4 regions of the Lysinibacillus sp. A4 genome follow, and region 2 is predicted to be linked to each of the others. Evidence: predicted binding sites of a transcription regulator. Region 2 holds the regulator's gene; each other region holds the start of a gene.
The links. Region 2 encodes LexA, which represses DNA repair genes until DNA is damaged. Its sites were predicted from a motif close to CGAACATATGTTCG; they were not measured.
Positions count from the first base shown of each region.

Region 1: the regulator LexA is predicted to act here: its motif matches at 5,622-5,635, upstream of recA (recombinase RecA).
Region 3: the regulator LexA is predicted to act here: its motif matches at 3,685-3,698, upstream of uvrB (excinuclease ABC subunit UvrB).
Region 4: the regulator LexA is predicted to act here: its motif matches at 6,739-6,752, upstream of NY607_RS06935 (YolD-like family protein).

Region 1 is NZ_JANWTB010000006.1:43,040-50,617, forward strand. Features, by position in the region: gene NY607_RS13315 (tyrosine-protein phosphatase) at 1-700, opposite strand, end outside; gene NY607_RS13320 (CpsD/CapB family tyrosine-protein kinase) at 741-1,442, opposite strand; gene NY607_RS13325 (YveK family protein) at 1,442-2,170, opposite strand; gene rny (ribonuclease Y) at 2,400-3,959, opposite strand; gene recA (recombinase RecA) at 4,475-5,539, opposite strand; gene NY607_RS13340 (competence/damage-inducible protein A) at 5,701-6,960, opposite strand; gene pgsA (CDP-diacylglycerol--glycerol-3-phosphate 3-phosphatidyltransferase) at 6,978-7,556, opposite strand.
Region 2 is NZ_JANWTB010000002.1:194,669-202,246, reverse strand. Features, by position in the region: gene NY607_RS05085 (prepilin peptidase) at 67-819, shown strand; gene NY607_RS05080 (gamma-glutamyl-gamma-aminobutyrate hydrolase family protein) at 853-1,575, shown strand; gene lexA (transcriptional repressor LexA) at 1,682-2,299, opposite strand; gene yneA (cell division suppressor protein YneA) at 2,466-2,780, shown strand; gene NY607_RS05065 (YneB family resolvase-like protein) at 2,777-3,442, shown strand; gene def (peptide deformylase) at 3,473-4,048, opposite strand; gene NY607_RS05055 (helix-turn-helix transcriptional regulator) at 4,041-4,232, opposite strand; gene NY607_RS05050 (DJ-1/PfpI family protein) at 4,512-5,045, opposite strand; gene NY607_RS05045 (GNAT family N-acetyltransferase) at 5,047-5,580, opposite strand; gene NY607_RS05040 (DUF896 domain-containing protein) at 5,768-6,001, shown strand; gene tkt (transketolase) at 6,129-7,578, shown strand, end outside.
Region 3 is NZ_JANWTB010000011.1:59,429-67,006, reverse strand. Features, by position in the region: gene uvrA (excinuclease ABC subunit UvrA) at 1-1,624, opposite strand, end outside; gene uvrB (excinuclease ABC subunit UvrB) at 1,632-3,611, opposite strand; gene NY607_RS19425 (IDEAL domain-containing protein) at 4,062-4,310, opposite strand; gene NY607_RS19420 (competence protein ComK) at 4,538-5,047, shown strand; one part of gene prfB (peptide chain release factor 2) at 5,092-6,120, opposite strand; one part of gene prfB (peptide chain release factor 2) at 6,122-6,196, opposite strand; gene NY607_RS19410 (competence protein ComK) at 6,319-6,861, opposite strand; gene secA (preprotein translocase subunit SecA) at 7,189-7,578, opposite strand, start outside.
Region 4 is NZ_JANWTB010000003.1:319,888-327,465, forward strand. Features, by position in the region: gene NY607_RS06880 (DinB family protein) at 80-601, opposite strand; gene NY607_RS06885 (hypothetical protein) at 751-972, opposite strand; gene NY607_RS06890 (hypothetical protein) at 1,214-1,393, shown strand; gene NY607_RS06895 (hypothetical protein) at 1,666-2,220, shown strand; gene NY607_RS06900 (SHOCT domain-containing protein) at 2,703-3,650, shown strand; gene NY607_RS06905 (hypothetical protein) at 3,682-3,945, opposite strand; gene NY607_RS06910 (ParM/StbA family protein) at 3,942-4,802, opposite strand; gene NY607_RS06915 (hypothetical protein) at 5,012-5,494, shown strand; gene NY607_RS06920 (hypothetical protein) at 5,509-5,697, shown strand; gene NY607_RS06925 (YhjD family protein) at 5,738-6,079, opposite strand; gene NY607_RS06930 (YolD-like family protein) at 6,072-6,410, opposite strand; gene NY607_RS06935 (YolD-like family protein) at 6,425-6,721, opposite strand; gene NY607_RS06940 (hypothetical protein) at 6,872-7,578, shown strand, end outside.

The DNA of each region.
Region 1 (7,578 bases), on a different contig from region 2:
ATGGCTGATTATTAATGATTCGTTCGTTATTTTCAAGCAAAAAATCTACCACATCCAAATCTTTTTGTTTTTCTAAAAATCTAAGTCCCTTTTCAAATAAGAAAGGACGTGTATTTAAGTTATGCACATCTGAACCGTATGTATGGACAAGATTCGAGCGCACTAAATTTAGCGAAAGTTTTTGGACGGTTTTGCCAAACAATCCTGCTAAACTTCCTGATGTAATTTGTGCATGTGCCCCCACACGTATAATTTGTTCCAAATGACTTGGATTTTCTGAAATGACTCTATTTCGCTCTGGGTGTGCAATAATTGGTGTTATGCCTGCTGTTAATAACGAGTAAATGATATCCTTTGTATATTTGGGAATATGATTAGAGGGAAGTTCCAACAGCAAATAATTGGAATTTGCTAATGTATGTAATTGTTTTTTTTCATACAATTCTAGAATGTTACCTGCCAAGCGTACCTCTTGTCCCGTGTAAAGTTTTAACGGCATATTACGTTGGTCAATTGCCATTTGTAACTGTGCAATTTGCTCATTCACGACATCAAAGGGGACATTATACAATGGATGTAAAGCATGCGAAGTGGAAACAATCGTTGAAATCCCCTCCAAAACTGCCTGCTCAAATAAACAAAGTGTCTCTTCAATCGTTTTCGGACCATCATCGACATCAAATAATATATGACTGTGCATATCAATCACTGTACTTCACTTCCCTGTCTAGGTACTTGAATTAACGATAATATTGCTCATAATATTGATGGAGTGGCATTTTATAGTTATTTAATACTACGCCCAAAATATTTGCTTTTGAGGCTTCAAGGCTTGACTTTGCTTTTAGCACACTTTCATATTCTGCAACTCCACTGTTCACAATTAATAATGTACCATCACATTTATTGGACAAAATTTGAGCATCTGTTACAGATAATAGGGGTGGCGCATCAAAAATAATGATGTCAAACTCTTTCTTTAGTTCCTCAATTACACTCCCCATTAAGGTAGAAGCTAGTAACTCTGCTGGATTGGGGGGAATAGGCCCACTTGTCAAGACATATAGATTAGCAATATCTGTATTATTGACGACTTCGGAAATTGTAAAATGTCTTGTTAGTAAATTTGATAGTCCTCTAGCATTTTGCAATAGAAACGTATAATGCATTGTTGGTTTTCGTAAATCTGCATCTACGATGACGACCCGTTTTCCTTCTTGTGCGAAAACAACACCTATATTGGCTGCATTGGTTGACTTTCCTTCACCTGGTGTTGCAGATGTTACTAATATTGTTTTAATCTCTCTATCAGGCATTGAAAAAGTAATATTTGTTCGGATTGTTCGAAATTGTTCAGAAATAAAAGAATGGTCATTTGCAATCGTCACAAGTTTTCGTGCCATTTTCACTAACTTCTTCTTTTTCTTTTTTTTCCAAAACATTATGATCCTCTCCTCGTTTTACGAGATTTTATCCTAGTGCTTTTATTGTGAGCATCACTTATTTGACTAATCAAGCCAATAATCGGTAGTCCTATTAGCTCCTCAATATCTTGCTCAGTCTTGATTGTAGTATCTAAGCTCTCTATTATGATTATGAGAGCAGCACTTAAAACAAAACCAATAAACGAGGCTGCTACTATATAAAGGGTTTTATTTGGCGCAATCGGTACAGGTTCCTTATCTAATTGTGCAACTGACAAAATATTAACATTATCAACCGTCATTAAAACTTGGATCTCCTCTTGAAACACATCTGCTATTGTATTGGCAATTTCGACAGCCAACCCTGCTTGCTTGTCTACAACATTAATATTGACAACTTGTGAGTTATTGGCACTAGATACAGTAATTTGATCCATTAAAACTTCAGGTGTGACATCCAAATCTAGCCTATTTATAACTTTAGATAAAATAGCAGAACTTGTTATGATAATATTATACGTATTAATAAGTCGGAGATCTGTTTCAACCTGTTGTACACCTAAATGTGGTTGTTCTATATTTTTTTGATTAACTAAAATTTGCGTTTCTGCCTCATAGGTAGGTTTTAACACAAAGATGCTAATAAAGCCCGTAACCAACGCTGCAAAAAGTGTAAAACTTATGATAAAAAGAAAGTTTTCTCGGACTATTTTCAATATATCTTGTAATGTGATTGTTTCTTTCAATGCTCTTCACTCCTTGTCAAAACATAAAACAGTTGTAAAAATGGAGTATAACCTAGGCTGGTTAATTTTTAAAAAGGTATTCATGTTGAGGCTAGTTCACTATGCTTTATTCCATACTATATTGTTGGAATCATCCATTTATTCTTACTGGGTAGATCACATCGAATTTTATTCACATACAAAAAGGCATCCCCTGACCTTGGTCAAGGGATGCCTATTATTTTATTATTTATTTCGCGTATTCCACAGCACGTGTTTCGCGAATGACTGTTACTTTAATATGACCTGGGTAATCGAGTTCTTCCTCAATACGTTTGCGAATATCACGCGCAAGACGATGAGATGCTAAATCATCAATTTTTTCAGGTTGTACAATAATACGAATTTCACGTCCAGCTTGAATCGCATAAGATTTTTCTACGCCATCATAGCTTTCTGAAATTTCCTCTAACTTTTCAAGTCTGCGGATATAGTTTTCAAGTGTTTCACTACGTGCACCTGGACGAGCTGCTGATAATGCATCAGCTGCAGCGACTAATACCGCAATAACAGATGTTGCTTCAGTATCACCATGATGCGAAGCAATACTATTAATAACAACTGGGTGTTCCTTATACTTTGTTGCTAATTCCACACCAATTTCAACGTGGCTTCCTTCAACTTCATGATCGATTGCTTTTCCAATATCATGTAATAAGCCCGCACGACGAGCCAATGCTACATCTTCACCAAGTTCAGCAGCAAGTAATCCTGCTAAATGTGCGACTTCAATTGAATGTTTTAGGACATTTTGTCCATAGCTTGTACGATATTTCATGCGGCCTAAAATTTTCATTAAATCTGGATGTAAGTTATGAATACCAATTTCAAATGTAGTTTGCTCACCTGTTTCGCGGATTTGTTCATCCACTTCACGTCGAGCTTTTTCCACCATTTCCTCAATACGAGCTGGGTGAATACGACCATCCTGTACAAGTTTTTCAAGTGCAAGTCGAGCTGTTTCACGGCGAATTGGATCAAAGCCTGATAATATAACCGCTTCTGGCGTATCATCAATAATTAAATCAATTCCTGTTAACGTTTCCAATGTACGGATATTACGGCCTTCGCGACCAATAATACGTCCCTTCATTTCATCATTTGGCAAGTTCACAACAGATACAGTTGTTTCTGCTACGTGATCTGCAGCAAAGCGTTGTAGTGCTAATGATAAAATTTCACGTGCTTTTTTATCTGAGTCTTCTTTCGCACGTGTTTCAGCTTCTTTCGTCATCACAGCAATATCAGTTGATAACTCTTTTTCTACTTCATTGAGGATAATTGATTTAGCTTCATCCCTAGTTAAAGCAGAAATTCGTTCTAGCTCTGTTTTTTGTGATGCCATGAGCTCGTCCACTTTGCTCTCCATCTGTTCAATATGCTGTTGTCTTTCAGCTAGAGCTTGTTCTTTGCGCTCTAAGCCAGCTTCTCTCTTATTTAGAGCATCATCTTTGCGATCAAGATTCTCTTCTCTTTGCAATAAACGGTTCTCTTGTTTTTGAAGTTCTAAACGACGTTCACGAATGTCATTTTCAGCTTCAGTACGAAATTTGTGAGTTTCATCTTTGGCTTCAAGTAGTGCTTCTTTCTTCATTGCCTCCGCTTCTCGTTTTCCTTCTTCAACGATTGTTTCAGCGACATGTTTAGCACCAGTGATTTTTGAGTCATTCACTTTTTTCATGTAGATATAGCTAACAGCGGCACCAACGATGAGTCCAAGCAAAGCGGAGATGATAGTAATTCCATCCATATGAACACCTCCTCTTGCTATTTGGGTATTACAGTTTCAGTCGGCGCATACATCTATGTCGCCTTAGCTAAAATGCACCAGATTTTGTTAGAATTTATGCAAAACCCGTTTCATTGGCCAAAGGCATTATCTTCATCCAGTAGGCGTTTAGACATCCATTTTAAAGGATATTTCACTATAAAACATTTGCTAAATGAGGATAAAATGTACTGCCTATTTAAAGTCATAATTCAGAAATTATACATATTTAATTGTATAGCTAGCCTCAGGCTCTGTCAAGGATAGTCAGGCATCTGTTCGCCACCTTAGCCAAAAAAAGTAAGTCCTATCCATTCAGTGAATTTTTCCCCTATTACTATTTCACTAGAAAATTTTTTATGTTAAAAACAATTAGTAAAAAAACAGTACATAAGAAATAAACACATAGCCTCTCTCTTATTATGTGTAAAAATTTAAGAATATAGACAAAAAAATGCATTGCCCCCTCAATAAAGTGGGAACAATGCAATCATTAATTATTCTTCTTCCAGAAGTAACATTAATTCTTCATCCATCTCTTCTTCATCATCATGGGCAGCAATTGTATAAGAAGAAGCCGCAATACCATAAGAAGCTCGGATTTTATTTGCTATGTCTTCTAGGACAGCAGTATTTTCTTTTAAATACTGTTTAGCATTTTCTCGTCCTTGACCTAAGCGCTCATCGCCATATGCATACCAAGAACCACTTTTTTGTACAATGTCTAATTCTACGCCTAAATCGACTGTTTCGCCTTCTTTAGAAATTCCTTCTCCATACATAATATCTACTTCAGCTGTACGGAAAGGTGGTGCTACTTTATTTTTAACAATCTTAATTTTAGTACGGTTACCAACAATATCATTACCTTGTTTAATAGCTTCTGCACGACGCACTTCTAAACGAACAGAGCTGTAGAATTTAAGCGCACGTCCACCTGGTGTTGTTTCTGGATTACCAAACATGACACCAATTTTTTCACGAACTTGGTTAATGAAAATAGCAATCGTTTTTGATTTATTAATCGCACCAGAAAGTTTACGTAAAGCTTGAGACATTAGACGTGCTTGTAAGCCGACATGAGAGTCACCCATATCCCCTTCAATTTCAGCTTTTGGCACTAAGGCAGCAACAGAGTCAATGACGATAATATCAATAGCACCACTGCGCACTAATGCTTCTGCGATTTCAAGTGCTTGCTCACCTGTGTCGGGTTGTGATAATAATAGCTCATCAATATTGACACCTAATTTTTGCGCATAGATCGGGTCTAATGCATGCTCAGCGTCGATAAATGCTGCTTGTCCACCTGTTGCTTGTACTTCAGCAATGGCATGTAGAGCAACAGTTGTTTTACCAGATGATTCTGGACCGTATACTTCAATAATACGTCCACGTGGATATCCACCCACTCCTAATGCAGCATCAAGTGCAAGTGAACCACTTGAAGATGTCGCAATTTCTAAATCGGTTTTTTCACCGAGTTTCATAATGGAACCTTTACCAAAATTCTTTTCAATTTGCTTTAGAGCCTGTTCTAAGGCTGCTTTACGATCACTCATTCATTTTCCTCCTTCGAAAACTGTTCACTGTTTTTATCTATCTCTACTATACTTGTTTTTGAGAAAACACGCAAGAAAAAAGCGAACATTTATTCGATTTTCCTTCAAAATAAAAATTTGGATAGTTTTCCTCTACCCAAATTCCTATGTTTTACTCTATTTTAATAACGTTTTGCGTAGCCACGTTCTTCTAAAAGCTGCATTAAATAATGACATGTAAATTTCACCGCACGGAGTCGATTCGTATTTCGCATGCCTGATAAATGAAGTAAATATGTAAGCGGCTCCTCATCATTTATAGCAATACCAATCCAAACCGTACCTACTGGCTGATGATCATGCGCAGTGGGACCTGCTTCTCCTGTAAGGCCAATCCCAATATTTGTAGCAAATTTCTCACGAACAGCACTTGCCATTGCCGCTGCACACTCAGCACTCACAACACCATGTGTATCAATTAAATCTTGTGAAATGCCTAGCTGTTTTACTTTCGCATCTGCTGCATAGGTAACAACGCCTCCTATAAGTGCATTGCCTACCCCTGGAATTTCCGCAAGTTCAGATTGAAATAAACCAGCAGTTAAACTTTCAGCAGCCGCAATCGTTAGCTCATTATCCAGTAGCATTTCTACCGTTTTTGAGGCAAGGGAATCATCATCTACACCATATTGATAATCACCAACAAGTGCTTGTATTTCTGCAACCTTTGCCTTAATAAGCTGGTCAGCTTGTTGCTCTGTTGCGGCTTTAGCTGTTACGCGTAACGTTACCTCACCATCAGAAGCAAGTGGAGCAACTGTTGGATTGGTTTGTGCATCTAAAATAGTTTGAACTTGTACTTCAAGCTCGGCCTCACCAATTCCATAAAATCGCATAACATGTGATGCAATGATCCCTCCATCATTAAGCATCGCAGCAAGTTTAGGTTTAGCCTCAAATTGAAACATTGGTTCTAACTCTTTTGGAGGTCCTGGTAATAAAATATAAGTGCGATCATTTTTTGTGAAGATCATACCTGGAGCCATTCCATGGTGATTAGCTAATACCTCACTCCCAGCTAAAATTAATGCCTGTTTACGATTATTCTCCGTCATTGGACGTCCTCGTTTAGCAAAAAATTGCTCAATATACGTCAATGCTACTTCATCAAACTCAAGAGAAACACCAAGATGACGTGCAATCGTTTCCTTCGTTAAATCATCTTTTGTCGGACCAAGTCCTCCCGAAAAAATAATGAGATCTGCACGAGACTCTGCCACTTCGATAGCTTGTTCTAAACGCTTTGCATTATCGCCTACTACGGTATGATAAAAAACGTTGATGCCAAGCTCGGATAGCTGGCTTGAGATAAACCTCGCATTTGTATTCGTAATTTGACCTAATAATAGTTCTGAGCCAACCGCAAGAATTTCAGCATTCATGAACCCCAAGACCTTTCTTATTTAGACTCAAGTAATACACGTCGATTTAGATAGAAATAATCCCATCCTGACCAAAGTGTAAAGAACAATGCAACATAGAGCATGATTGTATCAAATGGAATACCAACCAATGTAAAGATTGTATTGTGTAAAAGAGCAGCAGCAATCGCTACAATTTGTGCCCAAGTTTTAATTTTACCAAGCTGATTGGCAGCTACGACTTCTCCTCCACCTGCCAAAATCAAACGTAAACCCGTTACAGCAAATTCACGACTAATAATAATGATAATTACCCAAGCAGGTGCCATCTTAAGCTCGACCATTAAAATAAAGGCTGCTGAGACAAGTAACTTGTCAGCTAAGGGATCTAAAAATTTCCCAAATGTCGTTACAAGATTATACTTACGTGCGTAATAACCATCCACCCAATCGGTTGTTGAAGCAAAGATAAAAATAAGTGCGCCTATAAAATGATGGATTGGCATCTCTGCACCAAAAAGTGATAATGTTCCCCAGCCAAAATCAAACATCATAACAATGACAAAGAATGGAATAAGTAAGATTCGAGAGATGGTAATTTTATTTGGAATGTTCATTTTTCTAACACCTTTCATGATG
Region 2 (7,578 bases):
AACTTTATTGATAGGCGCACCATACTTCATTTGTATGGGCGCCTATTGGTTTAGGAGGACATAAAATTGGAAATGGCTTATACGATCTTTATTTTTTTATTTGGACTTGTCTTTGGCTCTTTTTATAATGTAGTTGGCTTACGTGTACCACAGAAGGAGTCGATTGTACATCCTCCTTCACATTGTCCAAAATGCCAGAGACGACTAACGGCGCTTGATTTAGTACCAGTTTTGTCTTATGTATTTTTAGGAGGAAAATGTCGGGGTTGTGGCAATAAAATTTCTTGGGTTTACCCAGTCATAGAATTAATGACAGGTGTATTATTTGCCTTTGCTTATTGGCAGCTAGGCTTGGGCATAGAATTGATAGTAGCGTTCCTTTTTATCTCCTTATTAGTTATTATCGTTGTGTCAGATTTGGCCTATATGCTAATTCCAGATAAGGTGTTAGTATTCTTTTTACCTTTGCTAGCTATTGGACGAGTGCTGTCACCATTAACACCGTGGTGGGACTCTCTTGTGGGTGCAGTGATTGGTTTTGGCATATTATATATCATAGCTGTGCTATCAAACGGTGGCATGGGTGGAGGCGATATTAAATTATTCTTTTTAATTGGTCTCGTTCTGGGTACGATTGATACACTGTTAACGCTATTTTTAGCTGCAGTGATTGGTATGATTGTCGGGATTACCATGTTATCGAAAAACAAACAGGGGAGAAAAACACCCATTCCGTTTGGGCCATCTATTGCATTGGCCGCAGTTATTGTTTATTTCTATGGCGATCGATTAATCAATTGGTATCTAGGCTTTTGGTAATTGTTCAATTTTCAAGAATGTGGAGGGAAGCAAGTGAAACCTATTATTGGTATTACAGCCTTTGTTGAAGATGATTTGTCCTCTCGATTAAATGCCGCTTACAGCAAAAGCATCATTGAAGCAGGTGGTATTCCACTGATTATTCCAATGGGAGTAGAAGAAGAGGCAGCACAGATATTAGCCCTTACGGACGGTTTATTATTATCTGGTGGTCATGATGTGCACCCATTTCTATTCGGGGCTGAGCCTTCATTAAAACTTGGAAAAATTCATCCAGCGCGAGATACGGTCGAGTTAGCATTAATTGAAGCCGCATTCCAACGGAAGATGCCTATTTTCGGGATCTGTCGAGGAATTCAAATATTAAATGTTGCTTTAGGCGGTACTTTATATCAGGATATTGATAGTGATCATTTTAGCACTAAATTACTTCAACATATGCAGCAATCAGGTCGAGCTGTAGCTACCCATTCTGTTCAGGTTATTGCTGACAATCTATTAGCGACTATCGTTGAACAAGAGAAGATTGCAGTGAATTCATTTCATCATCAAGCGGTGAATGTGTTAGCAGAAAAATTAAAAGTAGCAGCAAAATCCAGCGACGGTATTATCGAAGCGGTAGTTCATGAGGAGATGCCATTTTGCTTAGCTGTTCAGTGGCATCCTGAGGAACTAGCCATAGCAGGAGATGAGAGTGCTCAAAAGCTATTTTCAGCCTTTATTGAAGCGAGCTTAAAATTTAAGAAGGAAGCTTAGAAGGGGCATTATACAAAGAATCCAATCGTATATGGATTCTTTTTTGCGTAAAAAAGAGGATACATGCTCTTAGAAGGAACATAATCCTCAAAACCTGCTTTAATCGTTAATGTACACGTCTGTAAAGACCTACAACTTGTCCTAAAATAGAAACTTGATCGACAATAATAGGTTCCATAGAAGAATTTTCAGGCTGTAAACGGAAATGGTTTTTCTCTTTAAAGAAACGTTTTACAGTTGCTTCATCCTCAGCTGTCATAGCTACAACAATATCCCCATTATTAGCTGTTGCCTTTTGTTTGACAATGACTAAATCTCCATCTAAAATCCCAGCTTCAATCATTGATTCCCCCATGATTTCTAGCATGAACAATTGATCTTCACTTGTGCCATACGTATCGGGTAATGGGAAGTATTCTTCAATATTTTCAATTGCTGTAATTGGAGAACCAGCTGTAACCTTCCCGACAAGTGGGACATGGATCACCTGTTGCTTTTGAATGGATTCTTCAGGCTCTAAAATTTCAATTGCGCGTGGCTTTGTTGGATCTCGACGAATAAAGCCTTTTTGTTCTAATCGAGCTAAATGTCCATGAACAGTTGAACTGGAAGCAAGTCCAACTGCTTCACCAATTTCACGTACTGATGGTGGATATCCTTTAGCTCGTACCTCTTCCTTAATGAAAGCTAAAATGTCCTCTTGTCTTTTCGAAACTTTTTTCATGAGTGCTCACCTCTTTTTTCTAATATCATTCTTCTTATTTGATAGTATAACAGAATGCGAACATGTATGCAAACATAGGTTCGAAAAGTGTTTGACAAAAACGTTTGTTCGCTTTATTATGGGAACATACATTCCGAACAAACATTCTTAAAAAGGGGTAATGATTATGACATGGTTGAAGAAAAACACACATATCTCAATTTTAATAGGAGCTTGTTTACTATTTGCAGCATACCTTTACATTACTGATCCAGGAAAAGTTAGTTACGCAGAAATTCAAATTGAACATGGAGATAGCTTGTGGTCGTTAGCTGAGCAATATCGTGGTAAAATGAGTACTGATGATTGGATAAAGCTTGTAAAAACGGAAAATGAACTAGCAGATATTAAAATTGTAGCGGGAAAATCTCTAGTTATTCCTGTAGTGAGTGATCAAGCCAGTCCCATCAATACTATCGAAATTGCGAGAAATGAACAATGATAAATAATCAACTATCGGCTGTTGTCTATTGTCGCGTAAGTACTGAAAAAGAAACACAAAGCTCCTCATTAGAGCGCCAGCAGGAAGAGTTGCTGCGCTATGCTAAAGAGCAAGGCTATGCGGTGAAGGGCGTGTTTAAAGATCAACATAGTGGCTATGATGTAGAACGTGAAGGCTTACTAGAAATGCTTGATTTTATAAAAGATAAGAACATTAATGCTCTTTTTGTCCAAGATGAAACTCGTTTAGGACGAGGCAATGCAAGGATGGCTGTATTACATTTATTACAAAAGTCAGCAACTGACGTTTTTTCGATGCGTGATGCAGGCCCAGTTCAATTAAATGAAATGGATACGATGCTGCTTGAAATTTTAGCGATTGTAGAGGAGTATCAGCGTAGAATCCATAATGCTAAAATTCGACGAGGTATGCGACGTGCTGTAGAAAACGGCTATCGTCCAGAAAATAATTTATCGAACCGAGGTAATCCGCAGGGGCAGGAGCGAAAAGATCTACCTGTAGAGGAAATTGTGAAGCTCCGCAAACGTGGATTTACCTTTGAAGAAATTTCTATAACGCTTAGAGGGTTAGGCTTTGAGGTAAGTAAGGCGACTGTACATCGTCGTTTCCAAGAGCACCAAGAAAGATTAGCAGGAAAATAATATTCCTGCTAATTTTTTTTCTGTAAAAAACTACTGAAGCGAAGAAAAGCTTTCGATGATAACATGATTAGGCAGTTGGAAAGGGTGCTCTTTATTTATTCGATCATAAAACATGATGCCATTTAAATGATCGATTTCATGCTGTACAACGATGGCCCCATAGCCCTGTAACTGTACAATGATTTCATGTCCATCGATGTCGTAAGCTTTGACTTTAATTCTCTCATATCTCGGTACAAAACCAGGGACAGGTCGATTTACAGATAGACAGCCTTCTCCCTCCGGTAGATAAATCATATTAAGGGAATGACTCATTATTTTAGGGTTAATCAGCATCATTTCTTGGTCATCAAAGAGTACAACAAACATTCGTTTATCTACGCCAATTTGATTAGCAGAGAGCCCACTCCCAGGGCGAAGCTTATATTTTTTTGCTAGCGTTGGATTTTGGCTATTTTTCAGATATTGTAGCATGGCTAGGAGGGTATTTCGGTCCTCATTGGTCACGGGTATCGATACTTCTTGAGTTTGTTTTCTTAAAATTGCTGAGTGTTCTTTCACGAAGTCCTTCATTGTAATCATATAATTTGGGTGAAATTTAGTCATAGATAAACACCTCATCAATTCGGCTATTGAGAACCTTAGCAATCTTAAAAGCTAATTCTAGGGTCGGATCATATTTATCATTTTCAATACTATTAATGGTCTGTCTCACAACTCCACACTCTTTTGCAAGAGCAGCTTGTGTTATGCCTAATTTTTTTCTTAAAATTTTGATGATGTTCTTCAGAATTATCCCTCCATTTTGTCCAAAGTATTAGACATATATCGTAAGATAAGAATTAAAAAATATCCAACTAATTGGACATTTTTTGGTGTGAAAAACAAAACAGTCAATTGAAGGGGAGAAATGGATTTCCATTGCAGGCTGCTTGCTTTCTTGTAGCACACTGACGGAACGGAAATCACCCCACAGCCTTGTTAAAAATTCTCATTCTACTAATGACATCATCTTTTTCAACAACATGAAATGCCCGATTAATTGGACATTTGGGTTTTAAATCATCACTTAATACCAATTTTCATCAAAATTTAGCTTTAACGCATGCCCGAAACAAATACCGAAAGGAATAAAACCTCTTCCTCTTGCTGTAATGATATTTCCATCTTGTACCACTAGTTCATCTGAATAGTTATGAAGCTCAAAGCACCCTAACTGCTTCATGCCATCAAAAGGTAGTCCTACTGTATATTTTTTGTTTTTTAAGACACCTGCTTTTGCCAAGAGGTAAGGGGAGCTAGAAATACTGGCAATCATTCCTCCTTTTGCAGATAGATGGCGAATGAAATCTAGTAAGCTCTCTTCAAGTTGTAATGTAGAAATATCCATACAGCCTGGTAATAGTAGACTATCAATATCGTCAAGCTCTACTTCATTCACGGATAAATCAGCTATACAATTTAAACCAGATTCTCCTCTGATAGGTTTGGTATTCGATCCTAGTGTGATGATGGGTTTACCGCCTTGCATTAATATGGACAAAGCAACACTCAATTCATATTCACTAAATTGTGGGTATAATAACACCGCAGTTTTCTTCATTTCATACACCTCTTACCTTTAAATCGTTCCATTCTTCCTCTAAAATAGCGTAATAGTATTCATCCCACCAAGTCTCTCCATGAGGTATGCATTTTTTAAAAAATCCTTCCTGGCGCATCCCGATTTTTTCCATGACTCGGTAAGAAGCGATATTTTCTGGCTGGCATGTGGCAATAATTCGATGAAGTTTCATTTTATTAAAGCCGTGATCTAATAGGGCCTGAGCAGCTTCAGAAGCATAGCCATGATAATGATAGGCAGGATTCATAACCCATCCAATTTCATACGTATGATCGCCAAAGTATTTGTGGAAAACAAGATGACCAATGACTCGCTGTTGTTCACGTAAAACAATGGCGAAATGTTTTACTTGCTCGTTGCTATTCTCTGTTATGAAATTTTGAACCTGATCTTCATTCAACACACCCTCTGGCATATAGTGCATGACCGTTTTGTCGGACATATAGCTATAAACGGCCTGCCAATCTGAGGCTTCAAATGTTCGAATAAGTAATCTAGGTGTTGTGATGTTCATGATAGCTCCTCCTAATATCTATCAAATTTTTCCTTTTATTATTAGTTATACACCTCTAACTTCTGGAAGTCATGTAAATAATGGCTAAGAAGTGTTTTTAAGGGTTGGTATAACTGCATTTTAAGGGAAACCATGCTATACTTTGCATACTGAGGTCATTAAGCTAGGTACTGAAAGGTGTGTAACCATGTTATCAAAGGAAAAAATTAACCGAATTAATGAATTATCTGCTAAAGCAAAAAGCGGACAATTAACAGAGGAAGAAGCAAAGGAGCGAACAGCGCTTCGCAAGGAGTATTTAGATACGTTTAGAGCAACTATGCGAGATACGATTGAAAACGTTAAAGTGGTAGATGCAGAAGGAAATGATGTAACTCCTGAGAAGGTAAAACAAGCACAAAAAAATAAATTTCTAAATTAATGTGACACAATTCAATAAAGTATGTATGAAAACGCAAATAGTATAACAAAAAGCATTGTTTTCTAAAGCAATGTTGACTAAACTGTAAAAGAACAATATATAGGACGAGAAAGGATGTCACAATATAATGACTCAACACGCGGATCTTTTAGCAATTAATGCTATCCGAACTTTGTCAATCGATGCTATTGAAAAAGCAAATTCTGGTCACCCAGGTTTACCAATGGGAGCAGCGCCAATGGCTTATACGCTTTGGACAAAACAATTACGCCATAATCCAGCAAATCCAAAATGGTTTAACCGTGATCGTTTTGTACTATCAGCAGGTCATGGTTCAATGCTTTTATACAGCTTACTTCACCTTGGAGGCTATGGTTTACCAATGGAAGAAATTCAAAACTTCCGCCAATGGGATTCATTAACACCAGGACATCCTGAATATGGTCATACAGTAGGGGTAGAGGCAACAACTGGTCCTCTTGGACAAGGAATCGCTATGACTGTTGGTATGGCAATGGCTGAGCGCCATTTAGCCGCTACTTACAATAAACCAGGTCATGACATTGTTGACCACTACACATTTGCGTTATGTGGCGATGGGGACTTAATGGAAGGTGTAGCAGCAGAGGCGATTTCATTAGCTGGTCACTTAAAACTTGAAAAATTAATCGTACTTTACGATTCTAATGATATTTCTTTAGATGGTGACTTAGAAAAGTCATTTTCAGAAAACGTTCAAAAACGCTTTGAATCTTATGGTTGGAATTATTTAAAAGTGGCAGATGGTACAGATGTAGATGCTATTAATGCAGCCATTGAAGAAGCCAAAAAATCTACTGGCAAGCCAACATTAATTGAAGTGAAAACAGTGATTGGTTTTGGTTCTCCAAATAAATCTGGTAAAGCAGATTCTCACGGTGCACCACTTGGTACAGATGAAGTTGTCTTAACGAAGGCTGCCTATGAGTGGGCACATGAACCATTCCAAATTCCTGCAGAAGTTTACGATACATTTAATGCGGCTGCTGAAGTGCAAGGCGCACAACCAGAGGAAGCTTGGAATGCAAAATTTGCTGCATACAAAGAAGAATTCCCAGCGTTAGCAGCTCAATTCGAGAAAGCGATGAATGGTGAATTACCAGAAGACTTTGCTTCTGAGTTACCTGTATATGAAGCTGGTAAATCTGTAGCAACTCGTTCTTCTTCAGGCGATGCAATTAATGCTATTGCGAAGAAAACACCTTCATTCTTTGGTGGTTCAGCTGACCTTGCTGGCTCCAATAAAACAACGATGAAGGGTGCAGGAGATTTCTCAGCAGACGACTATGCTGGACGTAACATCTGGTTCGGTGTTCGTGAATTTGCAATGGGTGCTGCTATGAACGGAATGGCTCTTCACGGTGGTTTAAATGTATTCGGTGGTACATTCTTCGTATTCTCTGATTACGTTCGTCCTGCAATTCGTCTATCTGCATTAATGGGTCTTCCTGTAACATATGTATTCACACATGATTCGATTGCAGTAGGGGAAGATGGTCCAACACATGAACCAATCGAACACCTTGCATCATTACGTG
Region 3 (7,578 bases), on a different contig from region 2:
TTAGCGTATTCCCAATGTCACGCATATTTTGTAACGTGCTAATCAGCCGATCATTATCACGCTGATGCAAACCAATCGAAGGCTCATCTAAAATATAGAGAACTCCCGTTAATCGTGAACCAATTTGCGTAGCAAGGCGAATACGTTGTGCCTCTCCACCAGATAATGTGCCTGCTGCACGACTCAATGTTAAATAGTCTAAACCAACATTCACAAGGAAGCCCAATCGTTCTTCGATTTCTCGTAAAACTAATCGAGCAATTTGCATATCCTTTTCAGTGAGATCAAGCTCTTTGAAGAATGTGTCTGCTTCCTGAATCGAATATTGTGTAACCTCACCGATATGTTTATCAGCTACTTTCACTGCTAGCGTTTCAGGCTTTAAACGATACCCTTTACATGAAGGGCAAGCCTGCTGTGCCATGTATTTTTCCATCTGCTCACGAACATAATCGGATGTCGTCTCTTTAAAACGTCGCTCAACATTGCGCACGACACCCTCAAATTCAATCATTTGATCTCGCACATTGCCAAACTCATTTTCATAATGGAAGTGTATCTTGTCTTTTCCAGAGCCATATAAAATCTTGTCCATTTTTTCCTTTGGCAAATCCTTCACAGGCATGTCCATTGGAATATCGTAATGATCACATACAGCTTTTAGTAATTGTGGGTAGTACTGCGAACTAGTTGGCTCCCATGGTGCGATGGCATGCTCTAACAAGGAACGATCCCAATCAGGCACCACTAAATCTAAATCCACCTCTTGTGTTGAACCTAAGCCATCACAACTTGGACAAGCACCAAACGGACTATTAAATGAAAACATACGAGGCTCTAACTCACCAATAGAAAAACCACATAATGGGCAGGCATGATGCTCACTAAATAGTAACTCTTCATGTTCCATCACATCGACAAGCACACGTCCATCCGCTAGACGTAAAGCCGTTTCTAAAGAATCACTCAGACGAGCAGCAATCCCTTCCTTCATAACAACACGGTCGACTACTACTTCGATGGAATGCTTTTTATTTTTATCAAGTTCGATAGCATCATCTAAATCACGCAATTCTCCATCAATTCGTACACGAACAAACCCCTGCTTTTTTAAATCTTCTAGCAGTTTAACATGGGTACCCTTACGTCCAGAAACCATTGGTGCAAGGAGCTGCATCTTAGTTCTCTCAGGATAGGTTAATAAACGATCCACCATTTGCTCAATTGTTTGTGAAGTGATTTCTATACCATGATTTGGACAGATTGGTTTACCAATGCGGGCATAAAGTAAACGTAGGTAATCATAGATTTCCGTTACCGTACCGACAGTAGATCGTGGGTTACGACTTGTCGTTTTTTGATCAATGGAAATAGCAGGCGATAAACCTTCTATCGCATCGACATCTGGCTTATCCATTTGTCCAAGAAATTGACGGGCATAGGCGGAAAGGGACTCAACGTAACGACGCTGGCCCTCCGCATAAATTGTGTCAAATGCTAAAGAAGACTTTCCGGAGCCCGATAATCCTGTTAAAACGACTAATTGGTCACGCGGAATTGTGACATTAATATTTTTTAAATTATGAGCACGTGCACCTTGCACGACGATTTCAGTATTTTTCACAAGTCATTCACCCTTCTACCTTCAATTCAAATATTGTATCTCGTAACTCAGCCGCACGTTCAAAATCAAGCGCTTTTGCTGCTTCCTTCATTTCGACTTCTAGAGAAGCCAAGAGCTGTTCTCTTTCCGCCTTTGTCAGCTTTTTGCCTTTTGTGGCCTTTGTTACATAGGATTCCTCTTCTTCTGCTACTTGTGTTGCGCGAATCACATCTGGGATTTTCTTAATGATCGTTTGAGGTGTTATGCCATGCTCCTCGTTATAAGCCATTTGTAACGCACGACGACGTTTCGTTTCATCAATTGCCTTTTTCATCGAGTCTGTTACATGGTCTGCATACATAATGACATGACCATTCGCGTTACGAGCAGCACGACCAATGGTTTGAATCAATGAACGCTCTGAACGTAAAAATCCTTCTTTATCAGCATCTAAAATGGCCACAAGGGACACTTCAGGAATATCAAGACCTTCACGCAATAAATTAATACCAATTAGCACATCATACGTTCCTTTGCGTAGCTCACGGATAATTTCAATACGCTCTAGTGTCTTAATTTCTGAATGTAGGTATTCTACTTTTAAGCCCATTTCCTTCAAGTAAGCCGATAAATCCTCAGACATTTTCTTCGTTAGCGTTGTCACTAAAACTCGCTCATCTCGCGCAATTCGATCTTGTATTTCATCAATTAAATTATCGATTTGCCCTTCGATAGGACGTACATCAATTAATGGATCTAATAATCCAGTTGGTCGGATAATTTGCTCTACCATTTCTGGTGTATGCTCCAGCTCATATGGACCAGGTGTGGCTGATACATAAATTGCTTGATGTACACGATTTTCATACTCTTCAAAACGCAAAGGACGGTTATCAAGTGCTGATGGCAAGCGGAAGCCGTGTTCTACGAGCACACCTTTACGCGCTTGGTCACCATTGTACATTCCTCGAACCTGTGGAAGTGTTACGTGACTTTCATCAACCACGAGTAAAAAATCTTCTGGGAAGTAATCTAGCAACGTATATGGAGTAGCACCTGCTTCACGCAATGTTAAATGACGTGAATAGTTTTCAATCCCAGAGCAAAAGCCCATTTCACGCATCATCTCTAAGTCATAACGTGTACGTTGTTCTAAACGTTGTGCCTCTAGTAATTTATCTTCTGCACGTAATAATGCAAGTCGTTCCTCTAATTCTTTTTCAATATTTTCAATCGCTTTACGCATTTTCTCTTCTCGTGTAACGAAGTGGGATGCTGGGAAAATAGCAACATGCTCTCGATCCGATAAAATCTCTCCCGTTAGTGCATCTACCTCACGGATACGATCGATTTCATCCCCAAAAAATTCCACACGAATACAATGCTCATCACGAGAGGCTGGGAAGATTTCCACTACATCTCCACGTACCCGAAATGTTCCGCGAGTAAAACTAACATCATTTCGCTCATACTGAACGTCTACAAGCTTGCGTAATAGCTGATTACGTTCAATTTCCATACCTGTACGAATGGAAACAACCATTTCTCGATATTCTTCGGGAGAACCTAAACCATAAATGCAGGACACAGATGCAATAATAATGACATCCTCACGCTCAAACAATGCAGAAGTAGCAGAGTGACGCAGCTTATCAATTTCATCGTTAATACTAGAGTCTTTTTCTATATAGGTATCTGTCTGCGGTACATAAGCTTCTGGTTGGTAGTAATCATAGTAGCTGACAAAATATTCAACAGCGTTATTCGGGAAGAATTCTTTAAATTCACTATACAACTGGCCAGCTAGTGTTTTATTGTGTGCCATGATTAGTGTTGGTTTTTTGACTTGCTGGATGACATTCGAAATGGTAAACGTCTTACCTGTTCCAGTAGCACCAAGCAATGTTTGATGACGTTTGCCTGCTTTCACACCCTCCACTAATTCCGCAATGGCCTGTGGCTGATCCCCGTTAGGCTGATATGGCGCTTGTAAATCAAATGTTTGCACTCATGTCCCCGTCCTTTCCTTCCAATTTGTACATATATTTTAGCATAGCAATATTAAAATTTCGAACATTTAACGAACGAATGTTTGTAAAAATTTTTTTCATCTCTAAAATTTTTATTACATAATAATAAGGTCCATTTAACTTGTTACTCTTATAATAGCCGTTTTATTAGATTTTCAAGCTTCATCGATGGATGAGATTTCCTTTTTGCTTCATGTGTAGCTCATACTCTCTCAGGAGCCTGGCTCTCCTCCTTTTATGAGCGGATTCTACTTTATCGGAGCGCTTTCGCTTTTTTATAAACAGAGGCTCAAACTTTTTGAATGACTTTCCTCATTCTATAAGCAAAACCACTTCTTCTAATCAAAACATACACTCTTTATATCCACTGCAACTATTTTCAAAATCAAAAAAATCCCACTCTCCAATAGATATGGAGAGCGGGTTCGTCAATATGATTCATCTTCTGTTTGCTGTAAGGAAGTTAGTTCGGATGCGTATTGATAAAATGCGTTTTCATCTTTTTCATCGAGTGCTCTATCTATCAGAACCATGAGCTGCTCTTGCCGATGCATACGCTGGATACGATTTAAAAATAAATCTAAATAAATCTCGTTTAATAATTTCTCTGCCTCATCAACTTTTTTCGACTGACCAACGGCTTTCAGAAAATCTGTATACGAATAATATTTATCCAACGATCTCACCTCGATCCTTTTCTAAATTATATGAAAATTGAATTTAAAAAGCAATGCTTACGATTCGAAAATATCTTGGATTAGCTATTAATCCATTTATATTTAGAGCAAATTCTCTAAGCATTTCGTGCTTTTCTGAACGATTTTCAACTATTTCATCCAATTTAAGAAAGTCATATTCTGTTTTACACTACCGTTATCACTAGAAAAAAGGAGGCACTCCCTATATGACAACTAACTTTGTAAACGGCTACTTAATTTCATTCAATACTTATTTGCTGCAACCTATTCAGCATGACTCCAAAGTCTTCACGCATGTGATTGATAAGCATAATGAGCTGATTGTTACACGCAAACCGATGCATGTCCTTCGAAAATCCTGTCTCTCATTAGGATCAACCTATGAAGCCGCAAAACAATCGGCTAAACGTTTTTTTGGCAATCAACACAAGCTACCAATCGTCGTGGCCTTTGATTACGGTTATCCCTGTATTTTTCTGCCCACTTTTTCACCCAGCTCCATTCACAATATATGGATAGGGCTTCATGCAATTATTAATATTACACCTAGTGAAATGGGGTGTATTGTAACATTAAAAAATAATAAACAAATTGAATTACCTATCCGATATGCATCCATTAGTAAACAATTTCTTAACGCTTCTATGCTGTATAAATATTACATGAGTGAACGAAAACAGTTGAGCCAAGATGCACCCTATCATCCACCCTTTTAACAAAAATCCCCCAAGAGCTTCTTACTCTTGGGGGAATCTGTCGATTAATTGATTTTTGAACGTAGATAGGCATTTATAAATGGATCTAAATCGCCATCCATCACTGCACCCACATTACCTGTTTCTTCATTTGTACGATGATCCTTCACCATCGAGTAAGGGTGGAAGACATACGAACGAATTTGGGAGCCCCAGCCTATTTCTTTTTGCTCACCACGTATTTCATCTAATTGTGCTTGCTGTTTATCAAGTTCTAATTGATATAGCTTCCCTTTTAACATCGTCATCGCTTTTTCACGGTTTTTAATCTGGGAGCGCTCAGCCTGACATTGAACGATCGTACCAGTAGGAATATGCGTTATACGAACGGCAGAATCTGTCGTATTAATATGCTGACCACCTGCCCCTGTTGCACGATACGTATCAATTTTTAAATCCTCTGTACGAATATCGATTTCAATATTGTCGTCAAACTCTGGCATAACATCACAGGAAACGAAAGACGTATGACGGCGGCCAGACGAATCGAATGGGGAAATACGTACTAGACGATGCACACCCTTTTCCGCTTGTAAATAACCGAAAGCATTGTGACCTTTAATCGACAATGTTACAGATTTAATCCCAGCTTCATCTCCTGGTAGATAGTCCACTGTTTCCACTTTAAATCCACGCTTCTCTGCCCATCGTGTATACATACGTAATAGCATTGAGCCCCAGTCCTGTGATTCCGTACCACCAGCACCAGGATGTAGCTCTAAAATGGCATTGTTTTGATCGTATGGGCCACTTAGCAGTAATTGTAGCTCGAAATCAGCCATCTTTTGTTGGAATTCTGCTAGTTCTTTGCCTAGCTCTTCTTGTAATTCTTCGTCTGGTTCTTCACGTAAAAGTTCCAGTGTCATATCTAAATTTTCATGTGTTTCCACTAAATCTTTATATTCATTGACAATTGCTTTTAAGCCATTTCCTTCATTGATAATCACCTGAGCACCCTGCTGATCATCCCAAAAGCCTGGCTCTAGCATCATTTCATCTAGCTCCTGAATACGTGCCTCTTTGTTCTCTAAGTCAAAGAGACCCCCTAAAGTCCGCCAATTTTTTGGCTGTAGTGTCTAACACATTGCGTACATCTGCTAATTCAATCATCGTTAAATCCTCCGAACGTTAGTCATGGAGCTAACACTTTATTCATAAAGCCCCGTATCTTTTTATTATAACGTTTTTATAAAGGAAAACATACTATCTAGCAGATGTTTTGTGGTAGTAAGTTAACTATCCTGCGTCTCGTCCTCAAACATATTCTTGGCAAGACGTTGAAATACTTTCACACGATCATACTGAACAAGTAAATATTTTGTTCGTTTCTCTAGTCTATATTTTAATAAAAAAGCTCTTTGAATCCGAGACTCTAACGCATTGACACTGACATCCACAATAAATTCCATGCCATTCATAAAGGTAACCTTTGTCCTCTTTTTATCCACAGCGACATAGTCATCTATATGATGGACAGCGAACCAGATACAGTCAGGATGTAGAGGAGACCTACTAGGGAACCATAAAATATTACAACGCTCATGCACGACAATAGGATTTTTATTAAGCTTGCCTAGGATCATTTTCGAACCATCGAACGCTCCTCTTAAACTAGAACCAAAATAACGCAGATTAAAGTCCAATAATTTCGTTGGTGGTAGCGTAGAAATATACTCATTATTTTTCTCATACACCTGCGTACATAAATTTCCAAAGGAATCATACACAGGCATATACATCATTGTTTCACTATTCATAATATCTTTTTTATGCATCTATAGTCCCCCTTTATACATTTTATGTTGCTTCCAGTCAAAATAAAAAGGAATATACTAATATGCGTACATTCCCGCTATTTTAATGAGTAAGATTGCTTGAAAATTCCGATCCTCCTTAAGACTTAGTATCACAATCAAAAATTCAGGATAATAATAGGATAAATTACTTGTACTATATACCTATTATTACAGCTATTGTATACCCATATTTTTCAATTGTCTATAAATTCTGACTATTTATACTAAAATTTCTTCAATTTTAAGCTAGTTTAAAAAGAAAAAATCATTTCAACACGTAGTTAAAATGATTTTTTCACCTAGATATTATTGAGCCGTACCATGACAATTTTTAAATTTCTTACCACTTCCACATGGACATAAATCATTACGACCAATGTTTTCAGCCTTACGTACAGGTTGCTTTTTCGGAGCGGAGCCACCTTCTTCTTTCGGATTAACAGCCTGCCCCTTCGCAACCTCTTCACGCTCAAGATTATTGCGAATTTCTGCTTTCATCGCATATTTCGCAACATCCTCACGAATAGAGGCTACCATATCCTCAAACATCGCAAAGCCTTCTTGTTGATATTCACGTAGTGGATCGTTTTGACCATACGCACGCAGATGGATACCTTGGCGTAGTTGATCCATTGCATCAATATGATCAATCCATTTTGTATCGATTGATCGTAATAAAATAACCTTTTCAAACTC
Region 4 (7,578 bases), on a different contig from region 2:
TTCACTTTTAGCTGATAAACAATTGGATTTTATTGCACCATTTTTCTAGCATATATATATTTCTACAGTGTCTCTCATTCTATTTAAACGTTTCTTTATTTATTTGAGCACCTACTGAATCTTTCAATGATGAAGAAAGACCTCTTCTGATTAGATTGGCAGAAACAGGCGCTCTCCCCATTTCCCTTGCCCAAATTGATAATTGTCCTATATGGTGAATTTCATGTGCAATGGTATGACGAATGACTTCACCCCATGTATGCGTCTCCATACTACCATCGGCTAATGGATTATGAAGTATTCGCTCTTCCATACTATCATCCCATTGCTTTACAAAGCTTTCGACGTCTAAATGAAATGCAGCTTCCAATTTACGAACCTTTTCCAAGCTATTATATTCATCAAAGCTCTCCTGAAAGTCTGTTTTCCCCTGTAAAAGACGAATCCAACTCCATTCAACATCAATGATATGGAAAAGTGTGTGTAATATACTGCCCATTCCTCCAGTTCGGTTTTGCAAAAGTTCTTCTTCAGTCAACTCTTCACACCAACGAAACCAACCTTCCCGAACTAGCCAATTATATTTAAAAAATGTTTGCAAAAAAGCACCTCCGTAGTTGTTGAAAAAATATTATAACTCACTATTTCTTCATATAAAGTGAGGATCCCTTCTTTGCTCTTTTCAGATATCCAAATAAGCACTACAAGTAACATAAGAATAACAAGATTCCTAAGCTAAATGTCTAGTAATTACCATTTCTGGTTACTCTTATGAATTTTTCTATAAACGTAATCTGCATTATCTAGGTTTTTCCAGCTACTAATAAAATTTAGTATTAGCATAAAAATTCCAAATAAAACAAATGCCACCATATATTTACCTATGAAAAATACAACAAATATTGCAACCAAAAGTAATATCATTAAAATTATTACGAGGATTTGTAATTTCCCCTTTTTCTTCTCATCCATCTGTTCAACCTCCCATCAGAGCGCCAATACTTTTCTTAAATGTTTTCTTTGGTTTATTTTAACATAAAAATTCATTTTTTCTAAAAAATCAATTATTTTATGTAAAAGCCAAACATCAGAAATTTCCTACCAAATTTACCTTACATAGTCTTGGGGTAATCTGAAATTTTAAGGATGAAATAGAAATAAACAAGGGATATTTTATTGGATAAGATAAATAATATCTTGAGGAGGTGTCGACATGAAACGAGACAAAAAAAATACAGAATTTGCAACAGACGAGCCAACAAAACAATCATTTGCTAGTGGAGCAGACCCAAAAAAACCTAATGGGCGCAAAGAATATACGGAAGCCCCACGCCCACAACGTGAAGAAGACCTTATTATGGATGAGAAAAAAGGTAAGTCAACTTCATTATAATGTAAGAAAAGTTAGTATTTTTGACCACTCTATTAGAGGTGGTCTTTTTTCATTTTCTCCACATCATGTAACCCTATTTAAAGATTGAGACCACCCATCATGGAGTGGTCTTTCTACTATTATTAAATACAGATTATTTTAATTAACTTATCTCATCGCCAGTATATTATATATTAAAACAAAAAAGTAAATTTATGTTTTTTAACCTAATTTTAACCTTTTATTGATAATCTATAGTTGTTTCAACAATTAAATTACTAGGAGGAATAATTATGACAGTAGCAGTAAAAAATTTTAGTAGTATTATGAATCAAATGAGAGATGCTTATACGGGAGAGCAAACCAAAGAATTTTCTTTAGCAGCGTTCATTGGACTTCAAGCTCCTTCATTATCAGACGCACCTGATGAATTACAAAAACTAACACAAGAATATCAGGAGAACGTTAATAATTTTTATGTGCAAGAAGAATTAGACTTAAAAGAAAATGTTAAGCAATTAGAAATTGATAAAAATCAAACAACTTTTTTTGAAAATATGCGTAAGAAAAAAGAGGAAGCTTTAAAAAAATCGGAAGACATGATCAATAAATACTACGATTCATTGATAGATTTTGGTGAAGAGCATCCTTCAGCCCAAACACTAATACTTACTATTGCTGATAAAGTCGGTGCCTTTATACAAGATATTATGGATAAAGTTTTAAATGTTTTTGTTACCGTTGTGGAAACTGTAAAAAATGCAATAAGTGCTGCTATTAATTTCATTTCCTCTACTTTTAATTCAATTGTTAGCACTACGAAAAATTTCTTTTCTAGTTTATTTTAAAAACATTCTTAGCAGGACTGTCTATGGGCAATCTTGTTTTACATTCAATACACTTTACAAGAAACAGATCAAAGAGCTAGTGCTCACTTTGATAAGCTTTTTAATAAAAGGATTGATTTGGACAAATTATGGGGAAATTTTAAGGCTATTCATATTAATGCATAAAAACAAAAAGCCTTACAGCCGTTATGGCTGTAAGGCTTTGCTTGACGTCCCAGGAGGGATTCGAACCCCCGACCGACGGCTTAGAAGGCTGTGGTTATAGGTTTTCTAGCTTTTATACATTTATATAAATCTTGCAATTACAGCCTATTTATCAATCCATCTACTATGTTCCTATTATTCTTTCTTCCTATTTATCTGTTTTTATATTTATTTGGGCACCTCGTGGGCACCAGTTAAAATCCATACTGACAACACCTACCAGTATTGATACAATTTTATTGTATTGCCAACAAGCTATAAGGAAGGAGGAAATGTACTTGAATATACAAGAACAAATTAGAGATTTATTAAAGCCAGCTGGTAAACAAGTTATTTCGTTTGTTGAAGAAGATATAGATATTTTGTCAACTCATATTGAGGATGATGAACAGATAATATCTGCAACAACAGGTTCAAAAAAGTTAACGTACTTTTTATTCTTATTGACTACTAAAAGATTGCTTACATTGGAAAAAGATAAAAAAGGAAAAACGTTTGTTTCTTATGATGTAAATGCAATTAGTAACTTAGTCGTTAACAGAAAAATATTTGCTGTAGAAGTTGATTTCACCTATTTAAAGAATGAGATTAAACTCAAACTAACTAATGATAATGCAACAAAACCTTTCGCGAATGAGCTTGAAAATATCTTTGGCATTCCAGAAAAAACAATACCTAAAAAGAAAGAAAAGGAACCTAAAGCAATCAAGCTAAACATGAACATCTTAAATGGAAAAGAACAATTGAAAGATCGTGGTTTTAGTTATGTTCTTAGACAAACTAAGCATGGATATGTAGACATTCTGATTGACAACAAAGAACCTGAAACTTTTAAGTTAGTAAGATGGGAACGCGTTGAAAATATTCAGAAAAGCGCTCTTGATATAGCAGGTTGGACAGTTATCGGCAGTAAGTTTGGCAATGCTGGGGCTATAGCTGGTGCCATGGGTGCCAATACTGGGAAGGATAAATCTGTGGCCACACTTTTCTTAAAGCGTGAAAACGGAGAAAAAATACCTTTAGTCATTAAGTGTGATAAGAAAGATCTTGAAAAACTTTCATTATTAATTGTTGCTGAAGAGGAAGAGACTACACAAGCAGCTCCCCCTTCTACAACATCGTCAATTCCAACGGATGAATTGATCAAATTGAAAGAACTAATGGATGCTGGTATTTTAACACAGGAAGAATTTGATGCAAAGAAGAAACATCTTTTAGGTATCTAAACTTTAAGACCACTCAATCAAGAGTGGTTTTTTATATAAAACTATTCATAGCCTCTTTAGTTTCAATCGAATATGTTTCGTCTTCATGGATAATTGGTTCGTTGCGATCTATCCTAATTTCACTTTCTGGGCCACGATTCATATCCTCTTCAATCAATCGTTTCACATACTTGCTGAAATTACGTGCTTTGCCTGTCAATGGGTTAATCTGTTCTGCGTGATTTAATAGTGCAAGGTCGTGTTCGTCTTTGGTATTAAAGCTGACAGGTTTGTTCTTCCTACCTTCATTACTCATCCAAATGCCCCCTTCGCTATTGCATAAAATCCAACAGCATTTGAAAAGACAGGATGTAAAGTTGTCACCCCATTTCCACGATGTATTGTTGGATTAATGATTTCTGCATTAATGTAATGTTCTATTATATATGGTGCTATTCCTTCTGTAATACCTCCACAAATCAAGATTTTGTCATTTTTATTCCATTTCAATTTTGTTGTATTGCGTATGATCCCCCTAGCTATCTTTTGTACATCGTCTTTATTGGATACTGTTTCAACCCCAAAATTAAATGTGGTGCTTGCGTTATTAACATGCTTTCTATCGATAATCGTTGCCGCATTAACAGTTCCACTTCCAACGTCAATTACTCGGATAATCCCATCACTAGGTTGCGCCCAGAATGCCCCACTACCTTCAGGAGCTACGGCCACTCTATCTATAGATACTTTTCTTATCCTCCTATTAACCTTTATTTCATGATTACCTTTCAACATAGCAATAATTGAGTCTTTTTCAGCTTGTTTATGACGTTTAATTGGCTGTCCTGTTACAAAGCTTACTTGTTCAATATGCGGGCAGTAACGGCTTAAATAACGATGTATTGCTAGTAAGACTCTGATTTTAGTATCCTCATGAGCCTTACTATCTCCGTACCTAGTACCATCCCCGAATTCATCCTCATACTGTGCGATTGTGCCAGCAAACCCTTTGCGGCCATCAATTTCAAACTCCATATCATCAGGACCAAATGATTCCTCCACATCACGTTCAAACCAATCACAAATATTCGTTTTAAATGAGTCAACTCCAAAGGGTCCAACTACCTTCGCTTTGTGATTCCCTGCATCAATACCCAAAATTATTCTATTCAATCCAATCCCCTTTCGTTTTTGTATTACAAATGTAGTACATTTTATAACTCGACGACCTGGATTATTACAATTGTAATAATTATTTTTTAAGTGGTTCTTTTCCAGTTCCCTGCTACGTATACCTACATTAAGTCTAGGAATCGATTAAAGTTAGGATTAATTCCTAGGGATAAGTTACGAAAAGGTATGGGGAGGAGGGAAATTTCTCGATGGGGAACAGGAGAATCACTCGCTCAGATAAAAAAGTTGATGTGAAGCCCACTATCTCGGAAAGCCTAAAAACTACTTTGTATCGCTTTGCTGAAATTTGTGATGAACCTGTTAAAGATGTAGCAGAAAGGTTATGTAATACTGGAGCTGTATCGGAGATTATCGTTGAAGAAATAAGGAAGTGGTTCCGAAGAGATTATCGTTGGAAGAACACAATCACTTTAGGTTACCCAGAAAGACCGAAATTAAGGATCACTGTTCATGCTGATAAAGGCAAGGTAACAATCAAATTTAAACGGAGAGACTACGACCAATTAAGTGTGTTAGCATTTGCGCTTGATATTACACCAACCACCACTGCTGCAGTTTTAATTCGTGTGACACTAGGCAACAGGAAATTCATGCAATGGTATTTGTCAACCTATTTATTGCATTTAGACCAATTGAAGATACGTCAGATTTATCGCTTACTCAAATTATAAAAAGGAGATGACTTATGGACATCATTGACTTTGTAGGCTATACGTTTAGTGGTGGTATCATAGTCGTGTGGGTTGCTGAAAAGGTTGATCGTGTGGTTAAAATTGTGAAGTTGATGTTCGGTGAATCGATTGACGAGGCTATTACTGTGGTAATGAAGGTCATTCCTAATAAAAAGAAAGAACATGATGAACTAGAGGTTTAGTTCACTAAAAACCAGATGCTAAAATGAGCACCTGGTTTCTTTAATTCTTCAAATATCTAAATATCAACTCTTCAGTATGGGTTTTCAGGGCTTGATTAGCATACTGATGCACTTCATCTTCTCCAGGCGTTCGTATTGTCACCTCGCTAAAATGCTCACTTATTTTCACCCATCTTACTACCTCAATCTTTTGTTTAGCTAAAAAACGCTTTTTGTTGTAATAATCGTTTCGTATATCCTTTAAAAGTGAATCTACTATGTTGAGATATACCTTGGACATTTTGAGACTCCCTAACACATCATAATCACGCTGTAATGATTTGATTGCCATATCTAATTTTATATACTCATAAAGCACTTGGCGATCTTCTCTATTAATCATCACTGTCTACTAATAAAGCTCTTTGAATTTTATCGAATGTAATTCGCTTTATTGAAAAGTCAGTGTCTAACAGCAACTCTTTTTTATAAACGTCAGTACCAGTGACCCTGCCTACCTCATCATGCAACTTATTTTGTTCCCATAATGTCAATCTCACAAGCTTTTGCATCTTAAAAGCACGCTGGATGGTTTGTTCTATTTCCTCTAGCTCCCACTCGGTCAACTCACGCTTTTTATCGTAAAATTGTTCTTCTTTCCATTTTCGTATTTCAACTAAATGCTCTGGCAGCATCATAGCTGTCCACTTCATATTCCCACGGTCACGCAACATCCCAACAACCTCCACTAATAATCCAAATTCGATACACTCAAAATGTCTAAAAAATGCACTTTATGGACATCCATGTGTTTATCCTGAATGTGGATCATCTTTGTGTTTGGGTCCATTTTTGTTACCTTTCCTTCTAATGACCCCGACTTATTGTAAACAGCAAACATCCGAAACTTACAATCTTCTAGTGCTTCACTTAAACTGTAGCCAAGCTCCTCAAGGTCAAACTCGTCGCGTTCAGGGTGTTTAGATGGTTGTTTTGGTTTTTCAGCAACCTTTTTAGATGGATCCTTTTTCTTTGACTTTGCCATATTCATTCCTCCTAATAAGAACATTTGTTTGTACTTATTATAGAACTAATGTTCTATTTTTGGCAATGAAAATAATTATCTATTTTCATTCCAGTTACTTAGAAACTATGGTAAATTATGATATAATGCCTACCAAAAGGAGTTTTTTAAATGCCTTGGAAGTCGAGACCAGCTATTCTTAATAATATTCCTGGTAACATTGATAATATTTTAGCAATTGATGAGAACGGAATACCAAGTTTAAAAGATTTACTGCAGCCTAAAAATGATTTACTGCAATGGTTTACAATTACAGGTGTTGTTTTTACTAGAGAAGGTTTTAAAACATTTATTGACGATATTACAAAATTAAAAAATAAATACTGGAACAATGGGTGTTTTAATAAGAAAAAGGTTGTATTTCACTCCCGAGATATTCGAAAAAAGACAGGTGCCTTTAATCCTAAGTTAATTAATTATGAACATTTTCTTGAAGACTTAAAAGTTTTAATAAGTGATAGTGATTACAGTATATACAGTTCTTCAATTGATAAATTTTCCCATGTTAGGTCTTATATCAATCCCTATCCAGTTTACGATTTATGCCTTGAATTTTTACTAGAACGATATTGTTATGAATTAAATTCTGGAAATAAAAACGGTATTATAGTAGTAGAATCAAGAGGAGAGAAGGAAAATAAATTACTTCTTGATACAGCTTTAAAGTTAATTACTTATGGTAATCGATATCATGATTCATCTTTTTTCTCAAACATAAAAGGAATTTACTTTAACCCAAAACGTACAAAAGATAAAAAATTATCATACCCACAACTTGAGTTAGCAGATCTCGTTTCTTTTCCCATACATTCATATGT